DNA from 3 places in the Saccharophagus degradans 2-40 genome. Region 1 is predicted to be linked to each of the others. Evidence: riboswitches for the same ligand, from Rfam matches in the RefSeq annotation. Region 1 holds a riboswitch; each other region holds the start of a gene.
What was found. Region 1 has a riboswitch for thiamine pyrophosphate ahead of SDE_RS17805 (TonB-dependent receptor). Riboswitches for the same ligand answer to the same signal wherever they lie in the genome.

Region 1 (8,008 bases):
CCAGCCCCACACATTTTGGCGCATAATTAAAATAAGGTATGCCAAGCCAAGGCCCACTGCAATGTGCTCTATAGGCGATTGTTGCAGCAGGCCGGTAATGGCTTGGTTAAAAAAATCTGTCATTCGAAAGCGTTGTAACCAGGAATAAATTTAGTAACGAATACGCATTTGCCGTATTTTTCAAAACTCCACGCCACTATATCATTAATTACGCGCATTACGTCTTCGTATTCGCCCACCATAATGGTTGCGGTTGGAACAGTACTTACCTCAACGCCTGTGTAGGTGTTAATTTGATCGATGGTGGCCTTAATAATATCTAAATAATAATCTTGCAGTGGGTACAGGGTAATTTCTGCGGTTAGTTTCATGTGCTACCTCTACATGTTTACCCGCGCAATTGCGGGTAAACATAGCTGTGTTTATTTGTTAAAAGCTTAAACTGGCGCTTACACCAACAGTGCGTGGCGCGCCTTTCTGGCTGTAAGGTTCGGCGGCGTAAAACTTACGCGGGTCGTTACCAAATTCGTGGTCAAAGTAAAAGCCACGCGTTTCTACTGTAACGTCTGTAAGATTCTTAGCCCATAGCGCAAATTCAATCTCATCTAATTGATAAGCAATTCTCGCGTTTAGCAAAGTGTAAGCGCCTGCTTTTTCTTCGTGGTTGGCAGAGAAATAAAAGTCATCTTTGCCTTCTATTTCAAAGCGCGCGCTTAGCAGATCGCCAAATTGAAAAGTAGCGCCAGTGCTGTATTGGTAGTTTGGCGCATGGGGTTGATCGCGGCCGTCCATATCTTTGGTACCATCGACATGGCTGGTATTGCTAAACTCTTTAAAGCTTGTTTGCAATAGGCCTACATTACTAAATAGGGTGATGTTTTCTACAGGGCTCCACAGCAGTTCCATCTCTGCACCATAGTTTACGCCTTCAGCTGCGTTGTTAATGGAGTCGATGAATTGAATGGTACCATCCTCCTCGTAAGCGTTAGATTGCTTCACTTGGATATCGTTACGCAGTTGGTAAAACAACGCGAATTGGCCCGTTACGGTATTGTCTAGCCATTGGCCTTTTGTACCCAGCTCGAAGTTCACCATGGTTTCGGTATCGAAGGTCTTATCTTCTTCTTCTAAGTCAACTTCAGTATTAAAGCCGTTGCCTTTGTATCCGCGCGACACTAAACCGTAAACCATTTCGTGATCGCTTATTTGCACCTCTAGCGCCATTTTACCGCCCCAGAGCGTCTCGCCTGGGTTAAATGTGCTGCCGTTGCTGTCGATGAAATCCGAACTAATTCTTTCTAAGCGCAGGCCAGTCACTAAGGTGGTCGTCGCGCTTAAGGTAGAGCGTACTTCACCGTAAATTGCCGAGTTGGTGGTGGTGTAATCGCTAGTATACGGGGTGACTTCGGGTACGCGAGGTAGAGAATAAAAGTCGTATGTGGAATCGTTATTAACGTGAGTGCGGGTAAGCTCTACATCTTGGCTGCGTACATAGGCACCAGCAACCCAAGCAAATTTGCTATCGCCCTTCGAAATTAAACGCACATCGAGTGCGGTATTGCTGTTGTCGCGCTCGTAGTTATCCGTGGTGGAGTATTGCTGTCCTTCGCATTCGGAATCGATTGGGCAAATGTCGCGGTAGGCCCAATCTTCATCGTAGCCATACTCAATTTCAGATTCCGCCACGCTGGCAACCACTTCCAGGTCAATCATATCTGAGCCGCTGTAAGTAGTATGCAATGCAGTAGCTAGGGTGGTTTGGCGATCGTGACCGGGCTCATCGGATAAGGTTTTGCGATTGTTGTCGAGCGAGAAGGCATCGTAGCCGTTATCGACATCTATGTAGTAGGTAACCCAGCGCATGGCGAGGCTTTTGCCAAAATCAAAAGTAAGCAGATTTTTAGCACTAAACTCGTCAATGTTGTTGGTGTCTTTGCGGTCGAGGTGGGTGTTTTCAATAAACCCATCGCTATTGGTTTGTTTCACCGCTGCGCGCCAGCCGGCAACGTCGTTTATGGGGCTGCTAAGTGTTAAGCCTGCATCAAAAGCGCCATAGGTACCGAAGCCAGCGCTAATTTTACCTGAGGGAGCGTCGCTTACATCGTTGCTCACAACGTTTACTAAGCCTGCCAGCGCATTTGCGCCAAATAGTGTGCCCTGTGGGCCGCGAAATATTTCCACTTGTTTAGTGTCTAGCGCGGTAATACCGGTGGAAATGCCGGTCATGTCTATACCGTCTAACATTACGCCCACGGATGGGTTAACTGGGTCTACGAACTGGCTGCGCTCGCCGATACCGCGAATCAAAATAAAGCGGCCGCGGGATGCGCCAGTGGAGTAGTTAACGTTGGGCGCTAAGTTGAATACGTCTTCTAGGTGTTGGGTGTTACGCGCAGCCAGTGTGCTGGCATTTACGATAGATACACTGTTGGCAACGCTTAGTGCGTTTGCATCGCGCAATTCACCGGTAACAATTATTTCTTCTAATTTGTCGTTGGCGAATGAGGTTTGGCTAGCAAGAGCAACGGCTAGCGATAAACTGGTGAGAGAAAAACGGGATAAGCAGGTGTTCATGTCAGGTCCTTTATATTGGTAAGATCAAGGGCCCGGCTGTATGCGTGGGGGAGCAACTTCGAAGTTGTTAAGTTGCCTATAGTTTTTATCCTATTCCTACGCCGGTACTAACCGGATCAGGTTCGAAGGGTATAAGCACATAAGTACTAGTCTCAGGCTTCGCAGCCTCCCCTAAGGAGCGCGCGAATCATAGCGCACTTAGGGCAGTTTTTGAATTCTTCGCTTCAGCTTAGGGCCAAAGAGGGTGCGGGCTGACGTCAAAATGAGCGTGGTTATATTGGGGTGTAAACGGCGCCGTTTTGCCTTAGGGCGGACTATCATGTTCATGTTGCGCCAGTATTACTTCCTAGAATTATTATCCTCGCAGCCAAGTGTGATATACGCGGTAGTACCTGTTTAAAATTTGGCCTAAGCCATTTGGCCGATACTGCTTCGCGGCGTTGGCTGCTAGCATAGGTGGTGAATTTGGCGCCAATAACGCTTTTTACTAAGAAAGTGTGATTAACATCCCTTTTTGGCGCGTATTTGTACGTTTTTAGGTCGGTAAAACATATAAAATGCATACGTTATTTCTAATTGTACGTATTTGAATGTTTTCTATACTACTTTGGTCGCTGCACAAATTTTGATCTTGTGGTATCTTGCGCCGCCTTAAATGAACCCCCTAGCTAGAGAGAATTCAATGTATCGCTTCGTCCTGAGCAGCATATTTTTTGTGTGGATATCAACCGTAAATGCCGCGCCAGACCCAGTATTAAGTCAAACACTGCAACAAAAGCAACAAGAGCTTGCTGCACTCACTAAGAAAGTTGATGCCGCTGCTGCTGTGTTAGCCGATGAGCAGGCGAATTTAGCTCGCCATGCAGAAGGTTTGGAAGAGGCGACGCAAAGCCTAGTAGAGGCTGAGCGCGAAATGAAAGCGAAACTTCTTGCCGCTGAAACAAACCCAGATGAAACCGCAATGCGTGAATCGGTATTGGCTTCTATTCGCTACAACCGTTTTGAGGCGCGCGTTAAGCGCTACACCGGGCGCAAAGAGGAGTCTGAGCAATCTGTGGCTGCAGCCGAGCAGGCTTATCAAAACCTTACTAAACAGCAGAAAGATTTGGAATTTGTTATTAGTGAGCTAAGCAGTAAACGCGATGAATTGGCCCGTAAAAAAGTAGCGGCCTCTACTAATGTGCAAGTTGCGCAAAGTGTATCTGCACCAGCGAAAGCGGCAGAGGTGGCAACGCCAGTGGCTGCTAAAGCGGAAGCGGCTAACACCCAAGTCGTTAAAACCGAGGCTCCTAAAGCTAAAGAGCCAACTGAGCAAGCGGCAGGGGTTGGTACTTGGCCCTACTTATCAAACGCGAGCGAACAAGATATACGTTACGCGCGCACCTATATTGCCGAGCTAGAAGCCGATAAGGCTAAAGGTGAAATCGATTCTGCACCTTTAGTGGAAGTAGAGTTGGTAGCAAAAAATTCATTTGGTAAAAGCGATATGGATTACTTAGGTGACGATCTATATATGCTTACCAAAAAAGTACGTGCCGGCAGCCAGCGTTTTGCATTATTTAATAAAGACTACTGGCACACAATTCCCGAAGCGGATGATCAAGCCGAATATGTGTTTATCTTTGATGTTTCTTCGCTTTCTAAGCCTGAATTGTTTTTATTTAAGAAGTCTCTAATCGCTCAATAAAGAAACCTATTATGAATGTGTTGAAGTTAAAGGGTAGTTACATTCCGTTTATATTGGTGGCGTTGTCTATTTGGGGGGCATCTGCCTCTACTCATGCTAATCAAGTAAATGGGGTGGCGGCTTACCATGCATTGAGTGTTGAGCAATTTTTGGCTGTGTTGTATACGAGCTCGCCCACCATTGAAGCCGCGCCGTTACTCGAGAAAGACACGCCTGCTCGAATGGAGATTCGCGTTACTACAAAGCGATTATCGCAGCGCAGATTTGTCACTATGTGGCTAGAGAGCATGACGGTAAGCAATACATCTGACGTGGTAGAAGCACAATTAGAAAGCCTAGCCCAGTTTAATAAAATGTTTAAAGGCCGCTTTATTGATGGCGACCGAATTGTGTTTGATTACCGCCCAGATAGAGGCATGGAAGTAAGCGTTAATGGCGTGGCATTAGGGGTAATTAAATCGGGTGACTTTTTCCGTTTATTGCTCGCATGTTGGGTTGGTGACGTGCCTATTTCATCTAATTTAAAGGCTAGCTTACTCAGCCCTGCAGTTATAGATAAAACCTTGTTGGCACGCTTTAATGCAGTTACGCCAAGTGCCGATCGCCGAGAAGAAATTGTCGCGTGGACAAAAGTACCTGCTAAGCCAGAGCCGGTAGAGCAAGTACAGCCCAAAGCCGAAGTGGTAAAAGCTGCACTGGTTAAAGCCCCTGTGCAAACACCTGTTGTTCCTAAAAAGGCGCCTGCGCCGGTTGAGCGGCCAAAGCCTGTGGCAAAAGTGGCGGACAAACCTGTTGCGTCCCAAATGGTAGAGGCTGTAAAACAAGAGGAGAAAAAGCAGCTAGAGCCGAAGCAAGTTGAGCCAAAAGCTGTAGAACCACCTAAACAAGTTGCAGAGCCGCCCAAACAAGTTGTTGCTGCGTCTAAAGTTGTAGCCCCAGTTACAACTGCAGAGACGGTAGTAGAGTTAGAGTCCGACGATGAAACAATGGAAGGCTTGGATGCGGGCGGTTTATTGGTTAGACAAAAATATTACGATCAACTATCTAAGCACTTGATTCAGCAGCAATCTATTCCACGCCAAGCGTTTCAGCGGCGCTTAGAGGACGAAGTGCGTGTCTATTTAACAATAAACCGCAATGGCACTGTGATGGCGGCTGAGCTAGAAACAGAATCGAAATATAAAATGTTTAATCAGCAAGCGTTAGAGGCAATTGAAAAGGCCGGTGTGTTTCCCGCTATGCCAGAGGAAATTAGTGGCGATACCTTCTCCTTTTCGGTGTTGTTAAATTATCGCTTACCTATTTAATGTAATTTAAATTAATTTATATTTAAAAAAGCCGCGTTCTAATCGCGGCTTTTTTGTGCCTGCTTTTTATGTTCTAACTCAATACCTGTTACTACCCAGTCATCGCTGCAATAATACGCAAGCTTAAAAACTGCGCCTTTGGGTACTGCAGTATGTAAGTGCTCTGTTAATTCAAAGCATAGGCTGCCTGAATTACTGTCTCCGCTTTGCAGGCACAATCGTGCCGCCTTAAACCCAAAAAACTTCCCAACCTGCGGGTGCAGCGCTTTATAGAGCGCCTCCTTGGCAGAAAACACAACTGTTAACGCTTGCTCGAAAGACCAATCAATGTGGTTAAGTAAGTGTTGTTCTTCTGGTAGCCAAACTTCTTTACTTATTGATGCTGCGGTTTTGGCTGGTGTCCAATGCTCTATATCAATACCAATGCCCGCAATTTTTGTTTGCCTTTGTACGGCGCAGGCAGCGATACCCTTCGAGTGGCTAATGGAGCCAACAATACCTTGTGGCCAAATTGGGGCGCGTGTTTTTTCGTCGCGCTCTACTTGCGCGCCAATATTAAGCCTTTGTAATAAGGTTTTTGCTAAATGCCGGCCGGCTACATATTCCGCTAAACGTTTATCTACCGCTTTTTCTAACAAGTATTGCGGCACATCTATTTGATATTGCTTGGGGGTGTTTGCATCCCAGTGTTGTGGGTAAAAGTGGCAGAGCAAAAGTTCGCATTGGCCAAGCAGCGGGACAGAAAATGAGGTATCAATCAGTTGCATGGTGTTCCAGTTAAAGTAACTTTTATCAAATTTTGGCGTTAAAAATTAATTGTGGTTTTCAAGTCGCAGGGTCTCATACAACTTTGACGATTTAGCATAACCAATAGCACTGCCTAGAATCTGCAAATGAGTATAATTCTTAATAAGAATCATTATCACTTGAGGCGGTGAACGCAGAGCTGGCATTAAAGCCATTTTCGCGGCTCGCTGCAATTGCAAACAGCCTGTGAACGACAGGTTGCTTCGTATCAAAATTACCTGGAGCCGAAAATGGACACTACGCAAAATGTTGCACAGCGCTATGATGACCTGCTCGACCTTTATTCACAGTACAGCAGCCTCTATTTTTCGTCACCTTCGCACAGCCTGTTAGCCAAGCCACCGTTTGCTCAATTGGTTTCTGAACGCGTTGGTGATATTGCCCAGCGCGCACAAGAATCACTTAGCATTGCTAAGCAGTTGGGGTTTGCCGACCCAATAATAATGGGCGCAATAGGTTTCGATGGCGAAGACGCAAGCGCATTGCGGGTTTGTAACAATGTAATTCGCCAAACAAAAATGCCTTTTGCTAGTGGTGATGCTAGTGGCGGCATTGCGTTTAACCCAAGCCAAGCCGGTGCTCACCGTATAACGCCAGTGCCCAGTGGGCAAGTATTTAAAAATAGTGTGAACGAAGCGCTTACTCTTTTTGAGCAAACACCGCTGCAAAAAGTGGTGTTGTCGCGCGCGCTGGATGTGCAATTTGAGTCTGCACCAAATATTCCGCTTGCACTTAAATCGCTGGCTGTAAAAAACCCATTGGGCTATACATTTGCGGTGCCGTTAAATGCGGCTGCGCCAGCAACAGTAGTGGGCAACCGCGTATTAATTGGTGCAAGCCCAGAATTACTTTTATCTAAGTCGGGTAAAGATATTCATATTCATCCGCTAGCGGGTTCAATAGCTCGCAGCGAAAACCCCAGCGAAGATGCTCAAAAAGCAGATGGGTTACTGCAGTCGGCGAAGGACTTATACGAGCATCGAGTTGTTGTAGATGCGATAGAAAAATCCCTGCGTCCATTTTGTAAAAGCTTGCGCGTACCGCGTACGCCTTCGCTTATGTCTACCGCCACCATGTGGCACCTTGGTACTCATATTACAGCCGAGCTTAATGATGAAACGCTCTCGTCGCTCGCACTGGCGCTCGCCTTACACCCTACGCCGGCGGTGGGTGGTTACCCAGTGGCAGACGCTAAGCAAGCGATAAAAAAATTAGAGCAGTACCCGCGAGATTTTTTTACCGGTATTGTTGGTTGGTGTAATGCGCAGGGCGATGGCGAATGGGCAATTACCATACGTTGTGCCGAAGTATTTAATCATCGTGTGCGTGTGTATGCCGGTGCGGGTGTGGTTGCAGGTTCATGCGCAGAAAAAGAATATGCAGAGACCGCCGCTAAATTTAACACGGTACTTAATGCGTTTGGGGTCAAGCCTGTTAAAGAGCGGGTGCCTAAGCAAACCAAAAGCAAGGTAAGCGAGGAGGAAGTGCATGTGTAAGCAAGCCGTTTCTTCTTCCAGTAATTTATTTACGCCGTGGCCAGAAGCCGAAGCAAACCGCTATCGCACTTTAGGCCTATGGCTTAATAAAAATATGTTTCACATTCTAAGCGACAGTCGCGTAGCAGATAAGCTTG
Region 2 (8,008 bases), 2.5 Mb from region 1:
CTGGTGGGTTCGTCAAGAACAAGTACTTTGGGGTTGTGTACCATTGCTCTAGCAAGCAGCAGCCTGCGTTGCTGACCGGTAGAAAGCAATAGGTATTGGCGATCTGCTAAGTGAGCGATACCAAGCTCTTGCATTATTTTTATTGCTGCGGCTTTGTGTTGAGGTAAAACTTGGTGGTGACTGTGAATACCAACCGAGCCAAAAAATGCCGAAACAACCACTTCTAAACCATTGGCTAGGGTATCGTGTTTTATTTGTGACTCGAATGAAACTGTGCCCATTTTTTTGCGCAGGATGTCCACCTTAATGCGCTCTTCACCAAAAAGTTTTAGATGGCTGTCTGGTTGTACTACGGGGTATATTTCGCGGTTAATTAATTTTAGCAGGGTGGTTTTGCCCGCGCCGTTAGGGCCAATAATCGCAACAGATTCGCCTTGCTCTAGGGTGAGGTTTAAGTTGTTAAAAACTTGGGTGTTGCGGCGATAAACTTGCGCGTTGCGCACTTCCAAAATAGGTGGTGTTACGCTCATTTTCGTTTATCCATTTCTATGTCTGCACGGCTGCGTAAGGTTTCTTTTTTTCTAATATCGGCGAATGGGTCTGGGCTGTTTTCTGTTTGGTTTTCTGCTTTATTGTTTTTGGCTGAGTTCGCCTGTTGCTTGCTGCTTTTGGTTAAGGGCTCTTTTGCGTTTTTGATGCGGTTGTGAATATTAATGTAATAGTAGAGCGCGGTTATTGCGCCAAGCGCTAACCATTTAAGTATATAGCTAAACAGTAATTGTTGACCGCTGCCAGATAGTTTTTGGTATTCCAAAAAGTCGTGGTGGATGGCGTTAATTAAGAAGTAGCCTAGAAATAGGGCAGCAGTGGAAATAATAATTTTTTTATAACGCTTCCATACGTAAGTGGCAGCAACCGATTTGGCAAAGAAATTAATCACGGTTTAACTCCAAAAAGACAAGCCAAGTGCGGCCAGTAGCATAATGATGCTTTTGTCTTTCAGCTCGCTTTTTAGTTTGTCTTCCTCTTCCTTTACTATAACTTCGAGCAAGTCTGCATCGTATTCTTCTGGCCTTTTGCCATGCAGATAAATACGTGTGGTTGCGCGCGCTATCGCTTTTTCGCGAATGCGCGTGTCTATTTTGCGTTTAAGCCCGCCTAGCTTGCGTTTAATTAGGCTTTGTTTGGGTTTGCTCTCGTTAGGCGAGAGCGGAGTATTGTCGGTCATGGGCGCCATCAGTATAGGTGTGTGTGCCCCACTGTTTAACCGCGATTACAAGGTTGGTGCCAAAAGGGCTGGCCTACGGTTGGCGTGCTGGCGCTGGCTGTTTGGCGTTTAACCATAAGGCCTGCCTTATATGCTTGGCGGCCTGCTTCAATTGCCAGAGCAAATGCTTTTGCCATTCCCGCGGGGTTACTTGCTTTCGCGACAGCGGTATTCAGTAAAACGCCATCATAGCCCATTTCCATGGCTTGCGCCGCCTGTGATGGTGCCCCTAGGCCTGCATCTATTATGAGCGGAATACGCGGCAAGCGTTCGCGCAGTGTTTTAAGCTGGTAGGGGTTAAGTAGGCCTTGGCCGGTGCCTATAGGGGCGCCCCAAGGCATAAGCACTTTGCAGCCTACATCTACCAATTTGTGGCAAACCATAAGGTCATCGGTGCAGTAGGGTAAAACATTAAAACCCTGGGATATAAGCTCGTTTGCCGCTTCTACTAGCGCGAAAGGGTCGGGCTGGAGAGTGTAGTCATCGCCAATGACTTCGAGTTTTATCCAGGGGGTGTCGAATATCTCGCGCGACATATTCGCTAAGGTAATGGCTTCTTTAGCCGATTTACAGCCAGCCGTATTAGGCAGTAGGTGGCAGCCGGTTTGCTGAATCGCCTCCCAAATGGCTTGGCCGTCACGGTTGCTGGGGTTTTGTCTGCGCAGCCCCAGTGTAACGATATTACAGCCCGAGCTAGCAATGGCATCTAGCATGGATTGCGGCGATGGGTACAGGGCCGTGCCCAACAGAAAACGGCTGCTAAAAGCGGTGTCGTATAAGTTCAAAGGGTCTTGAATATCATGCATGACTAGCCGCCTCCCACGGGGCTAACTATATCGATGGTGTCACCAGCGGTTAGCTGAGTAGCTGTATACTGGCTGCGGGGTACAAATTCATCATTCACGGCTACCGCTACAGGTAGGCCATCTGGGTTATGTATTTGTACCAGTGACGCCAGTGTCGCTTGAGAGGCAAGCTGGGTAATAGTACCGTTTACGCTCACTTGAATATTGTCGTTGTGGGTCGAATCAGTCATACAGTGCGAGTGCCTTCGGTGTTTGAATAGCTGTAGGGCTTGTTGTATATGCGTCTAAAGTGCGGCGATTAAAGTGGCTGGCAAATGGTGATTTAGCTCTGCCTAGGCCCGCTAGTTGTAAAGCGTATTCCACCGCACTTGGCGCTAATAAATAACCGTGCCTGTACAAGCCATTGGCTTGAATGACTGGCGTACGATTACTTGAGTTAGCTTGTGCCAAGGTAATACAGGGCATATTATCGATTAGCGCGGGGCGTAAATTTGTGTCCATTTCTACTATGCGCGCCTCGGCGAATGCGGGGTTGAGCGTGTACAGGGCGCTGCATAACTCCAGCGCAGATTGCACAGACATGGGCGAGTTATCATTACTTTCTATTTCGGTGGCGCCAACAATAAATTGATTGTTAGGCTTAGGCACAATATAGAGTTTGTAGCGGGGGTGCATAAGCCGAATAGGGCGGTGCAGTTTTACTTCGTCGGTTTCTACCCAAATAACTTCACCCCGCACCCCGCGCACTTGCCTTTCTTTACCTGCGCCAACGCCACGGCAGTCAAACCATAAATCAAATTGGCTTGCATCTATGTTGTCTATTTGTGCTTCGGGCGCAAAGCGCACAGGGGTGTTAGCGTGTATTTGTACATTATGGTCAATAAGCCATTCGAGTAACTTATCGAGAAACACGCGGTTATTTAACGCCGCTTCGTTGGGGAGGTATAAACCGTGGCTAAAATGTAAGTCAGGCTCGAGTTGGGCTAATTCGTGCGGGGCAAGCCACTGGCTTTGATTGTTCGCGCCCAAGTGGTGCTGCAAATCTTGGTGAAACTGAAGTAATTCCGACTCATCTTGTGGGTGGGCCACAACAACGCTACCGCGCTTGCTATACAGGTGCTTAAATAGTGCTGGTAGCTCTGCCAGCCAGCTTTCCCACAGTGTCATGGAGTGCAGCCCCATGTCATAAATTGCCCGCTCAGATACAACCACTTCGCTCATGGGCGATAGCATGGCTGCTGCAGTGTATGCTGCATTGTGAGGGGTAGAAAGCGAGCCCGCGTCGAATAAAGATACGCGATGGCCCAAAGCAGTAAGGCGCCACGCAAGTAATCGGCCCATTAGGCCGCCACCGGCAATGGCTGCGTGCACGGGCGATTCGGCCCGTTTATGTAAGGAGGTATTCATATGCTGTTGCCTACGCAGGTTCTAGCCTGATCAGGTCGTACGGGTTTAATCTCAGCCCCAAGAGAAGTATGGGGCACCCCGACAAAGTGAGCGAAGTCTACTGCTTGCTATGGTTTGTCGCAAGCGGGGTTTTGATTGCCAATGGCTTTGGCCTCGTGCAGCAAGCGTGAGTAAGCTTCTGAACGTTCAATTTCTACACAGGCTGTAGCCTCTTCGCGACTCATACCCGATGCTTGAAGTGTGTGTGCACATAGCTGCAAGCTGGCTTCTAGTGTTTCTGGCACAACTTGATTGGCGCCTGCGTGTAGTAGTGCTGTTGAATGTTGTTCGTCTTTGGAGCGCACCACAATTTTTAATTCTGGATGATGCTGGCGTGCGCCATGGGTTGTGCGAATGGATGCGTGGGAGTCATCCATGGTAACAAGCAGCACGCTGGCGTTATCTACACTGGCCATATGCAGCACTTCCTGCTTGCTGGCGTCGCCTAAAAATATATGTGCGCCTTGTTTTTGTAAGCGCCGTACTTCATCTGCGTTAGTGTCGAGCGCAATGTAGGGGATGGATTGTTGCGTAAGAATATGTGCTACTGCCTGCCCAACGCGGCCGAACCCCGCGATTATTATGTGGTCGTGCAGTGCATCGGGCGCAGCGTTAGGGGTTTGTGACAGGTTGTATTTATCGGCCAGCCACTTGCCAAACATGGCAAGAAATGGGGTGAAAATCATCGATAAGCCGGCAACTACCACCATAAATTGGCCAATATTAGGTTCAATAAGTTGGTAGCTTAAGGTTGCCTGCCCAATTACCACAAATGCAAATTCACCGGCTTCAGAAACAATTAAGCCTGTGCGCAGCGCATCTTGCCAGCTTAACCCAAATAAGCGTGCAAATAGTGTGGCAATGGTTGCTTTTAAGGCTAGTAAACCCACAACCGATAATACAACCCATACGCCGTACTCGAAGGCCATAACCAGGTCTAAATTCATGCCCACGCCCATAAAAAACAGGCCTAAAAATAAGCCTTTAAACGGGGCGATTTCGCTTTCTATTTGATGGCGAAACTCGGTTTCTGCGAGCAATAAGCCGGCGAGGAATGCACCCAGTGCCATAGATAAGCCCGCAAGGCCGGTAATCACAGAGGTGGCGAGAATAACCAGCAGCATAAGGGCGGTAAACACATCAATATTGCGCAAGCGGGCGACGTGGCGGAATAAAAAACTCAACAAAAAGCGGCCCACAAAAATAATAAAGCCAATAGTGATGGCTGCCTTTAAAAGGGCGCTGCCCACCGTTAGCCATAGGCTGCTATCGCCACTGGATGTATCGCCGAGTATGGTGAGCAAAATTAAAATAGGGACAACGGCTAAATCTTGAAAGAGCAGAATGGCAAAGCTTGCTCGACCATAGGTGGTGGCACTTTCGCTGCGCTCGTGCAAAATCTGCATCACCATGGCAGTGGAAGAAAGCGCCAAACACAAGCCGATAATAACGGCCGCTTCGATGGTATTGCCCCACCAAAATGCTAAGCCGCTAATTATGCTTGCGCTTACTAATACTTGCGCCGCTCCCAAGCCAAAAATAAGCTTGGAGAAACTTTTTAAGCGCGCAAATGAAAGCTCTAAACCGATGGTAAACAGTAAAATTATCACGCCGAGTTCGGCGAAGTGTTGTACGGCGTTAGCATCGTGAATAACAGCTGCGCCGTAAGGGCCAATAATAGCTCCTACGGCTAAATAGCCCAGAATAGGGCTCATTTTTATACGTTTAAATAGGGGTACAACTATAACAACGGTAAGTAAAAAGGCGATGGTCTCGTACAGGTAGGGAATGGTCATCGATGTGTGTTCTGCTTCCATCATATACGCCTATGTTGTGTTCCTGTATCAACGTGTTAGTTGTTTGTGGTTAGCTTAGTATTTAACTAGTTAATTTTTGCGGATAGTTCACCCTCGGCAAGCTTAATATGAATGGTTTCGCCTTTTGGGGTGTCGGCCGGCGTGCGTATAACCGTGCCGTCAGCCTTAGTCGTTATGGAGTAGCCGCGCTTAAGGGTTGCCAGGGGGCTAGCAATATCAAGCAGTGCAACGGCTCTTTGCAGTCTGTCTGTTTTTTTATCTAGCAAACGGCTAATGGCTTGGTTTAATTGTAAGCGAAGTTTTGCGAGATCTTTTTGATGCTGCGCAAGCAACTTTTGAGGGTGCTGCTGGGTTAAGCGCTGCTCGCGGTTTCTAAGTGTGGTGCCGTCTTTTTGTAAGCGCAACTGTATGGCGCGGGTAAGACGAATTTCTAATTGATCCAATTGTTGCGCTCGCGCATTTAGGCGCTCGCCAGGGTGCTTTAGCCTTGTGCGCAGGTGATTTACTGCCTGAGCGTATTGGCTTAAACGCTGGTGTAGGCGCTGTTTAAGCTGCTTGGCAAAATGTTGTAGCAATTGGTCGATATCTGTTTTGTTTGGGCACAGCAGTTCAGCCGCAGCCGAAGGGGTGGGGGCGCGTAAATCTGCAACAAAGTCGGCAATGGTAAAATCTACCTCGTGACCCACTGCGCTCACAATGGGTATATCGCATTCGTAAATGCGGCGCGCCAGCGCTTCATTGTTAAAGGCCCATAAGTCTTCTATCGAGCCGCCGCCGCGGCACAGCAAAAGCACATCAAAAAGGCCTGAATTCTCGGCAATGTCTATTGCCTGTATGAGTTTTGCGGGCGCGTCATCCCCTTGCACAGGGGCAGGGATCACCGTTACCGGAATACTGGGGAAGCGGCGCTGTAATACCGATAGTACATCCCGCACGGCAGCCCCTGTGGGCGATGTGATAATGCCTATATGGTTTGGCAGTGTGGGAATCGGTTGTTTATCTGCCTCGTTAAACAGGCCTTCATTTAGTAACTGTGCTTTTAGGGCTTCGTAACGCTGTTGTAATAGGCCAAACCCAGACTCTTCCATGTGCTCGGCAATAAGCTGAAAATCGCCGCGACCCTCATACAGGCTTACGCGGGCGCGCAGCAGCACTTTATCGCCCGCTTTTGGGCGAAATTTTACCTGCTGGTTGCGGCCCTTAAACATGGCACAGCGCACCTGTGCGCGCTCGTCTTTTAGGGTGAAGTACCAGTGGCCAGAGGCAGGGGCGCTAAAGTTAGAAATTTCACCTTCTACCCAAATAAGGGGCAGGTGTACTTCAAGCAGGTCTTTTACTCTGCGGTTAAGCTCTTCCACAGAAAAAGTTTTGCGCTCGCCGCCACGCTTGGCTGTAATTTGGTTGGTTTGGCTAAAAATATCGTTTTGCATGCGGGCATTCTAGGCGGTTTTGGATTGCTTTGGCATGCCTAGAATGAAATTTCCGGCACATTTACTGGTTGCGCTTGCACTTTCGCGCGTGTTTGTTCATTTAGGGCGACTTTTCGTGTTTACCAAAGATGGTGCAAACGCGTATAATTGCTCGTTTATCTCGCAGGCACTGGCTTACCTTAAAACGCCATTGCAGGCTCTACTCATGACTCTTGAGGTAGTTACTCCTATGTTAAGGATTGCTCAGGAAGCGCTCACGTTTGACGACGTACTGCTGGTTCCCGGTTATTCTAATGTCACAGCAAAAGATGTGGATTTGAAAACCCGGCTAACCCGAGAAATCACGCTTAATATCCCCTTGTTATCCGCTGCTATGGATACCGTTACCGAGGCCCGTTTAGCTATTGCATTAGCGCAAGAGGGCGGTATTGGTATTATTCATAAAAGCATGACCATCGAAAAACAAGCGGAACAAGTGCGTGCCGTTAAGAAATTTGAAGCTGGTGTGGTTAAAAACCCCATCACTATCGATTCTAGCTGCTCGATTAAAGACCTTATTGCCCTTACCCGTCAGCACAATATTTCTGGTGTGCCGGTTTTAGATAACGGCGATTTGGTGGGTATTGTTACCGGTCGAGATGTGCGTTTCGAAACCAACTTAGATGCAACTGTAGCCAGCATAATGACACCGAAAGAAAAATTGGTGACTGTGCTAGAAGGCACCGCAGCAGATGAAGTGCGCGCGCTGTTACATAAGCACCGCATAGAAAAAGTGCTGGTTGTTAACGATAAGTTTAAATTGTGCGGCCTAATTACCGTTAAAGACATAAATAAAGCCGAAACCTACCCAAATGCCTGTAAAGATGCTGATGGCAGTTTGCGAGTAGGTGCGTCTGTGGGCACAAGCCCAGACACAGATGATCGCGTAGCAGCATTGGTTGCGGCGGGTGTAGATGTGCTAGTGGTAGATACCGCTCACGGTCACTCACAAAACGTATTAAATCGCGTAACCAAAATTAAGAAAGATCACCCGCAAGTTCAGGTGATTGGTGGCAATATTGCTACAGCTGACGCGGCAAAAGCGCTTGTGGAAGCCGGTGCCGATGGCGTTAAAGTAGGTATTGGTCCTGGCTCTATATGTACCACCCGTATTGTAACGGGTGTAGGGGTGCCGCAAATTTCTGCAATTGCAAATGTTGTAGACGCATTAAAAGACACTGGCGTACCGGTGATTGCCGACGG
Region 3 (8,008 bases), 1.2 Mb from region 1:
GTGTTAAACTGATAGGCGTGTGGTTTTTGTCGCCAATTGCTTGCAAGCGCTTTTCTATTTCTGCGTGTAAATCGTGGTTGCTCATGCCCGGTAGGGCGCGCAAATCAAAGTGCAGTTCGCAGGCACCGCATATTCTGTTGGGGTTGTCGCCGCCGTGAATGCAGCCGAGGTTGAGTGTAGGCACGTTAATATCAAAACCCGCATGTTGGTAGCGGCTTTGTAATTCGCTGCGAAATAAAATTAACTCGTTAAGTACTTGGGTCATGGTGTCGAGGGCGTTGTGGCCAAGTGCTGGGTTGGATGAATGCCCCGCTAACCCTTGTACGCGCACGCTCTCCATCATAATACCTTTGTGCATGCGAATTGGTTTTAATTCCGTGGGCTCACCAATCACCGCGCAGCGCGCCTTGGGTCTGCCCAGCGCGGCCAGTGCGCGCGCGCCGCACATAGATGACTCTTCGTCGGCGGTGGCCAAAATCATTACCGGTTGCTGCAACTTATTAAGGTCTAAGCCTTCTAATGCCGCTAACACCACAGGGAAGAAGCCTTTCATATCGGTTGTGCCCAAGCCGTAAAAGCGCTGCTCTTTTTCGGTTAGCTGGAATGGGTCCTGCTGCCAGCGGTTGGGGTCGCAGGGCACGGTATCGGTGTGCCCGCTAAGCACCAACCCGCCAGGGCCAGTGCCCCGCGTTGCCAGTAAATTGTATTTACCGGCAAAGCCTTCTACCGGCAAAATTTCTATTTTAAAGCCCAAATCTTCAAACCATTGAGCTAATAGTTCCACCACGCTTTTATTGCTCATGTCATATTCGGCAGACGTGCAGCTAATGGATGGGGTGGCGATAAGTTGTTGCAGGCGTTGTTTAAAAACAGTGACGTCGCTAGGCGCAATATTGGGCATGGTTCACGTAGATCCTTGCAAAGTGATACGGTGTTAGAGCTTCTTAGGGAAAACCGCTACAATCGATTGAGGCTAAAGCAGCCTTCTAATCATAATCCAATTACTGAATAAAAACCCTAAGGGTTGTTATGAGCGCTAAATTATCTGTCGACCGCGTATTAGATTTGCGATCCACACTGTTGGATCTTGTAACCGATGGCATTGTTAAGCAAGAAGATGCCAATGTGTTAATGGGGGCACATCGTACGCGCGAACAAACTGCCATGCACCCCTTGGTGTACCTTAGCACGCAGCAGTTGGCCGATCAGAAAAACCACGAAAAAGTTGTGGATGAAATGCGCCTCACTGCGTGGCTGGCCGATAAAGCCGAGCTGATGATTTACCACATAGACCCAATGAAAGTGCCGGTAGCGGATGTAACCGAGGTGATGTCCTACCAGTTTGCCAAGCGCCACGGCTTGCTGTGCGTAGATGTAAAAGCCGACTATGTAGTCATTGCAGTAACCCAACCATTTGCCAACGAGTGGATAGAGCAGTTGCAGCAGCTAGTGCGCCGCGATATCCGCCGCGTTATTGCCTTGCCCTCGGATGTCGAGCGTTATCGGGTAGAGTTTTATTCGTTGGCGCGCTCTATATCGGGCGCTCAAACCGGTGCCAGCCAAGGTCGCGGCAGCGGCATTGCCAATTTTGAGCATTTGTTGGAGCTGGGCACACTCAAAGACCCAGAAGCTAACGATCAGCACATTGTGAATATTGTAGATTGGCTACTGCAATACGCGTTTGATCAGCGCGCCAGCGATATTCATATTGAGCCGCGCCGCGAAATAACCCGCATGCGTTTTCGCATAGACGGGGTGCTGCACAATATTTACGAATTCCCTGCCTCGGTGGCAACGGCGATTGTGAGTCGTATTAAAATTCTTAGCCGCATGAATGTGGCCGAAAAGCGCAAGCCGCAAGATGGCCGAATTAAAACCAAGCGCCCAGATGGCAGCGAAGCCGAGTTGCGGCTATCTACCATGCCTACCGCGTTTGGCGAAAAATTGGTTATGCGTATTTTCGACCCAGAAGTATTGCTGCGCAGCTTTGAAGACTTGGGCCTAGGGGGCGACGACTACAAACGCTGGTCTGAAATGATTAATAAGCCGCACGGCATTGTGCTGGTAACTGGGCCTACCGGCTCGGGTAAAACCACCACGTTATATTCATCGTTGCGTCAGTTGGCAACCGACGAAGTGAATGTGTCTACCATTGAAGACCCAATAGAAATGGTGGAGGACGCGTTTAATCAAACGCAAGTGCAGCACAATATAGGTTTAGATTTTGCTGCGGGCATTCGCACACTTATGCGACAAGACCCCGACATAATTATGGTAGGTGAGATTCGCGATTTAGAAACCGCGCAAATGGCTGTTCAGGCTGCGCTCACCGGCCACTTGGTAATATCCACATTGCACACCAACGACGCGCCAACGGCCATGACGCGACTGCTAGATTTAGGCGTGCCGAGTTATTTGTTGCGCGCCACATTAATTGGCGTAATGGCGCAGCGCTTAGTGCGCACGCTGTGCCCGCATTGCAAAAAAGAATCGACCATTTCCAACGAAGATTGGGAAGGCATGGTTAAACCTTGGAAAGTCGCCAAGCCCACTAAAACGTTTGAGCCAGAAGGCTGTTTAGAGTGCCGCAATACCGGCTACCTTGGCCGCCAAGGCATTTACGAAATATTGGGTATGTCGGAATCGGTGCAGCAATTGGTAGGAGATCATTGCGATCTTGCCATATTGCGCCAGCAAGCTATGCGCGAAGGCATGCGCACACTGCGGCTTTCGGGCGCGCAAAAAGTTGCGCAGGGCATGACAACCGTGGCAGAAGTACTGCGCGTAGCACCACCGCCGGAAAAATAAATTGCGAAACAGGTCGGTAATTAAACCGGAATAATGGTCGGATTAATGCTTGGATTAATATTTGAGATAATAAAAAGGTAAGTAACATGAAGCGTGCCAGCAGGATTTGTACACTTGGAGTGTTAGCAGCGGCAATGTTAGCGGCCTGCAGCTCTGTGGAAATAGACCCCGCCGTGGTGCAGTCGCAAATTACCCCGAATGTAACTGTAGAAGAGCACCGCAAAGCACTGCCCATTGCAAATGCGCAGGTGCTGTTTAACAAAAATACTAACCTGTTAGGCGGTTGGAACCATGTGGCGAACTTCCCCGACGAATTCGCAGGCTTAAAATTTCCATCGGGTATGTATCGCATAGATAGAAAACCCGCGCTCAATCACGGCGAGCACCAGTACTCCACCACGTTGATAAAAAAATACGGCGATTGGCACCATCAACACGCCAACGGCATAACCGCACAGTACGCACCCGTGCCCTTCGCCAATGTGGCCGGTATTGAAATGGTACTACGCATAAACAGCGAAACTAGCAACCTGCCCAGCCGCAAAGAAATAGCCAAAACCTACGATGATTTAGTGCCCAAAGCACAGCTAGAAAAACTTGATGATGGCCAAGTGCATTTATCCATAGCACTGGTTGGTGTAGGCGCAGAAAGTGTAGAAACCCCTACGTTTAATGCCGATTATTTGCTGTCGTTAGATGCAAAAAAACAAACCGACGAATGGCTGCATATATTTATCCCCGCCGCAGAGCTAACCCGTTTTAGCGAAGTGAACTACAACAAAACCCCAGTAAACGCCCACCAAGCCAACCCAATCCCCGTTACCAGCCTACGCCTAATGGCCGAAACCAGCAGCACCAAAGTAATACGCAACCTAATACCAAACAACTTCGATGCGAACACACCGAAGTTGTTTAAGGAAGTAGGGGTGGAGTTGCAATATTTATCAATCGTTAAACGCTAATCGCTAACTACTAGTGATTAACGATTAGCAGCTAGCGATTGGTTAATATTGCACTTCTTTTGCCGTATCCAACCAGCCACTCAATGCGTCTATATCTGCAGTAGAAAGTGTGCCCGCTACTTGTTTTAGTTTGAGGGTGTTAACTACGTAAGCGTAGAGTGCGTCGGAGTAGTCGCGGCGGGCGCGGAATAGGCTGCGTTGTGCGTTTAGTACGTCGACTAAATCGCGTGTGCCTACCTCATAGCCAGCTTGCGTTGCGCGCAGGGCGCTCTCGCTAGAGGTAATAGCCTGCTTGCGCGCTTTTACAGTGGCCACGCCGGTCATTACTTCCAAGTGGTTAGAGCGTGCTTGCTGAATAATATCTCGCTGCGCTTTGTTGAAAAGCTCGCGCGATTCCCACGCTTGAGCATTGGCTTGGCGACGTGAAGCATGAGTGGCGCCACCGGCATAAATTGGCACTTTTAAAGTAAGGCTAAGGGTTTGGTTTTCTGGGTTTGTTTCGAACCCACTACCTATTTCGGTGGTTTTATCCGAATAGCTTACGCCTGCAGTTAGCGTTGGTGCGTGATCCGCTCTGCGCGCCTTGGCATTTTGCTGTGCGGCTTCGGCATTAAGTGACGCTGCTTTTAAATCAAAGTTATTTGCCAATGCAAACTCTACCCATTGGTTGCGATCGGCAGGTTCTGGTGCCGTTACAGGGAAGTCTGCACGCATTGGGTTGAGCGACCGGTAAGGGCGACCCGTAATAACTTCTAAGGCTTCGAATGCAATACCTAAGCGGCCTTCAGCAGCTAGGCGGGTTGCGGTTGAAGAGTCGAAAGCGGCTTGCGCTTCGTGCACTTCGGTAATGGCGGTTAGGCCCACTTCAAAGCGTTGTTTGGTTTGCTCTAACTGATGTTTAAGCGCTTCTTCTTCAGATTTAGCCGTATCGAAATTATCTACCGCAGCCAATGCATCAAAATAAGCTTGAGCAACCCGCACTATTACCTCTTGCTCGGCGGCAGCATAGTTAACCTCAGCAATTTGCGCCCTAGCTTTACCTTGCTTATAGGTATGCCAGCTTGCAAGGTTGAATAAGGTTTGGCTAAGGGAAACGCTATAGCCGGTAGTGGTGCTGTTTTGTGTGGTGCTGGTTTCTGTTGGGGTAGCATTTATATCGTATTCAGTTGTTGTATTTTCGCTATCTGCCCAGCTCGCTTCGGCACTTATTTGTGGCAACAAACCTGCGCGACCAATGTTTTTGTTTTCTTGGCCCGCTTCTAACGCCGCTTTGGCAGCCAAGAATGAGTGATCGTTCTCGAGCGCTTGCTGGTATATCTCGGCCAGCGTTTCCGCTTGGCTGTGTTGAGCTGCGGCGGCAAATCCAAAGGCCGCGAGCGCGATAATTTTTTGTAAAGACTTGTTCATTACTGATCCTTGCTGTTGTTTAGGCCCTGAGTAATAAGTACGCATTCTAGCTGAATAGTTAGCATCTTAACGTGAATTGAAAGACGAGAAGGTGCAAAAAATCGACAAAGCCTTGTTATGGAGGCACTTACTCAGAATTACACCCTAAAGGACGCGCGAACTACACAAAAAGATTCACTTGTTGGAATTTTTGTTGCCTGCTTTCACCATTATTTGATATTTCCCTAAAAATCTTCAGGGCCGCGGGCTCTGCATGCTCGTAGGTAAGCGGTGTTTTAGTCGCTGTGTTGCTAGCCAGTGTCGATGTATCTTGCTGCACGAATTGAAACACATTTTGCAATTGCGCAGGGGGCGTAAATGATAACTGGCGCTTAAACAGGCTGCTCGGCGAAAAATCGTAGGTAACCGGTGGCGTGCGCACGCTTGGGGTGTAGCGTGTTTCTTCTATGCCGGGTGTGGCTGTGGGGGCGGGCACCACGCGACCCACGCCTTCGTAAATTACCGAAGGCCTAGGCGAGGGGGTGGGTTTAGCGAAGGGGTGCGCTAAGCCCGATTGTGCAAGAAGCTTGTCTGCCATGGTGCGTTGGTTGGGTAATTAAATATTCTGTTGTTGCGCTGCCGAGGGCGAAACGGGTTGTTTAGTATTGGCGAAGCGGAATCAACACCTAAGTATAGGCCAGTATAGCGCGTGTGGTGCCAATCGCCGTCTGGGCCTTTACACCTGTGGGTAGCTTCCCTACACTGGGCGTCATTCTTGTCGGGGTGCTAGTTTTTGTGTGCTTTATTTGCGTGCAAAACAGGCTGAGAAAAACCCGTTGACCTGATCCGGCTAGTACCGGCGTAGGGAACGAGAAGAGTTTGGCGCTGTTTTCTGCCCGTTTACCACACGAGCCTCCTCGCGCGAACTCTGCCTTGTTTACTCACCGTGTACTTGCAACACGTGCTGAGTATATCGAATGACACCCACCGCTATTTTATCTATTGCCGCAAGCGACTCTTTTGGCGCCGCTGGTATTCAGGCGGATATCAAAACAGCTATGGCTCTGCACGCATACTGTGCCACGGCCATTACCGCTGTTACAGCACAAAACTCGCTGGGTGTTGCCGCCATTCACCCCGTACCTGCCAATATATTAAGCGCGCAGTTTACGGCGGCCGCACAGGGCTTTTTGCCGGCTAGGTTAGGTGCCATAAAAATTGGCATGCTCGGCCACGCCGAGGCATTGCCCGCTGTGGTGAGCTTTGTGCAGCAGCTAGCCGGGGCGATTCCAGTCGTGGTTGATACCGTACTTAACGCCTCTAGCGGTGCGGTATTACTGCCGCCTTCGGCGGTACGCGCTTATCGCGAATCACTTTTACCTTTAGCCACGCTCATAACCCCCAACCTACACGAAGCTGCACTTCTATTGGATGCGCCGCTAGCTACCAGCGAAGCCCAGCAGCGCGAGCAGGCGCAGGCCTTATTGCAATTGGGGTGTGGTGCTGTGTTGTTAAAAGGCGGCCACTTCGAAGGCAATAGCGCATCCGACTACTTAGTTACCCCGCATGGCGAAGCGCGTTTTTCTTCCTCCAAAATTCAAACCAATAACAGCCGTGGCACAGGTTGCAGTTTAGCAGCGGCTATTGCGGTGGGTATTGCACAGGGGCAGCCCTTAGAGCAAGCGGTAGAGGCGGCTAAAAATTACATAAGCGCTGCTTTGCAGGGGGCTGTGGGCTGGCAATTGGCGCAGGGTAGTGGGCCAATATGTCACGGTGCTAACAGTGCTTCAAGCCAGCAACTGCATTTAGGCCAAACCGATCATTAAAAAGACGATAGCAAAAAGATTTAGTTAAAAAACAAATTACATTCATTTCGTTACGCGAGAGAGACACCTCATGACAACCGATACATTAGAAAAACCACGCTTGAGTGATACCGCACAGGTAGACAGTCAATCCATTGCGCCGTTTCCAAATTCTAAAAAGATCTACGTGCAGGGTAGTCGCCCAGATATTCGCGTACCTATGCGCGAAATTAATTTATCTATAACGCCAACGGAATTTGGTGGCGAACAGAATCCACCCGTGCGTGTTTACGACACTTCTGGTGTGTACACCGACCCCAATGTAAAAATAGATGTGCGCCAAGGTTTGCCCGATGTGCGCAGCGCTTGGATAGCCGAGCGCGGTGACACCGAAGTGCTGCAACAAAAAAGTTCGTCTTTTACCCAGCAGCGCTTACACGATGCAAGCTTGGATACCTTGCGTTTTAATCACCAGCGCCAGCCCCTTAAAGCCAAGCCGCGCGCAAACGTAACGCAAATGCACTACGCGCGCTGCGGCATTATTACCCCAGAAATGGAATATATTGCCATTCGCGAAAATATGAGCTGGCAGCAAGCCAAAGAGCAAGGCGTGTTAGATCAGCAGCATGCCGGCGAGCATTTTGGCGCAAACATCCCAGATGAAATTACACCAGAATTTGTGCGCTCTGAAGTGGCCTGCGGCCGCGCAATTATTCCTGCAAATATTAACCACCCCGAACTAGAGCCAATGATTATTGGCCGCAACTTTTTAGTAAAAATTAACGGCAATATCGGCAACAGTGCGGTTACCTCATCTATTGAAGAAGAAGTGGCGAAGTTAACCTGGGGCACGCGCTGGGGTGCCGATACCATTATGGATCTGTCCACCGGTAAAAATATTCACGAAACGCGCGAGTGGATTATTCGCAACTCGTCAGTGCCCATTGGTACAGTACCTATTTACCAAGCTTTAGAAAAAGTAGATGGCGTAGCCGAAGATCTAACGTGGGAGATTTTCCGCGATACCCTCATCGAGCAAGCAGAGCA

Region 2: another riboswitch for thiamine pyrophosphate. It lies ahead of SDE_RS07620 (FAD-dependent oxidoreductase); the one in region 1 lies ahead of SDE_RS17805 (TonB-dependent receptor).
Region 3: another riboswitch for thiamine pyrophosphate. It lies ahead of thiD (bifunctional hydroxymethylpyrimidine kinase/phosphomethylpyrimidine kinase); the one in region 1 lies ahead of SDE_RS17805 (TonB-dependent receptor).

The regions. Positions count from the first base shown of each region.
Region 1 is NC_007912.1:4,335,226-4,343,233, reverse strand. Features, by position in the region: gene pnuC (nicotinamide riboside transporter PnuC) at 1-123, opposite strand, end outside; gene SDE_RS17810 (YkoF family thiamine/hydroxymethylpyrimidine-binding protein) at 120-371, opposite strand; gene SDE_RS17805 (TonB-dependent receptor) at 430-2,574, opposite strand; TPP riboswitch at 2,651-2,757, opposite strand; gene SDE_RS17795 (hypothetical protein) at 3,257-4,261, shown strand; gene SDE_RS17790 (TonB family protein) at 4,273-5,568, shown strand; gene SDE_RS17785 (4'-phosphopantetheinyl transferase family protein) at 5,607-6,335, opposite strand; gene SDE_RS17780 (isochorismate synthase) at 6,606-7,871, shown strand; gene SDE_RS17775 ((2,3-dihydroxybenzoyl)adenylate synthase) at 7,864-8,008, shown strand, end outside.
Region 2 is NC_007912.1:1,875,980-1,883,987, forward strand. Features, by position in the region: gene SDE_RS07595 (ABC transporter ATP-binding protein) at 1-530, opposite strand, end outside; gene SDE_RS07600 (hypothetical protein) at 527-940, opposite strand; gene SDE_RS07605 (hypothetical protein) at 944-1,228, opposite strand; gene SDE_RS07610 (thiazole synthase) at 1,264-2,073, opposite strand; gene thiS (sulfur carrier protein ThiS) at 2,076-2,303, opposite strand; gene SDE_RS07620 (FAD-dependent oxidoreductase) at 2,296-3,480, opposite strand; TPP riboswitch at 3,471-3,571, opposite strand; gene SDE_RS07625 (monovalent cation:proton antiporter-2 (CPA2) family protein) at 3,588-5,336, opposite strand; gene xseA (exodeoxyribonuclease VII large subunit) at 5,402-6,766, opposite strand; gene guaB (IMP dehydrogenase) at 6,996-8,008, shown strand, end outside.
Region 3 is NC_007912.1:449,167-457,174, forward strand. Features, by position in the region: gene argE (acetylornithine deacetylase) at 1-901, opposite strand, end outside; gene SDE_RS01925 (GspE/PulE family protein) at 1,030-2,808, shown strand; gene SDE_RS01930 (hypothetical protein) at 2,943-3,770, shown strand; gene SDE_RS01935 (TolC family outer membrane protein) at 3,813-5,177, opposite strand; gene SDE_RS01940 (hypothetical protein) at 5,338-5,754, opposite strand; TPP riboswitch at 5,926-6,041, shown strand; gene thiD (bifunctional hydroxymethylpyrimidine kinase/phosphomethylpyrimidine kinase) at 6,134-6,982, shown strand; gene thiC (phosphomethylpyrimidine synthase ThiC) at 7,053-8,008, shown strand, end outside.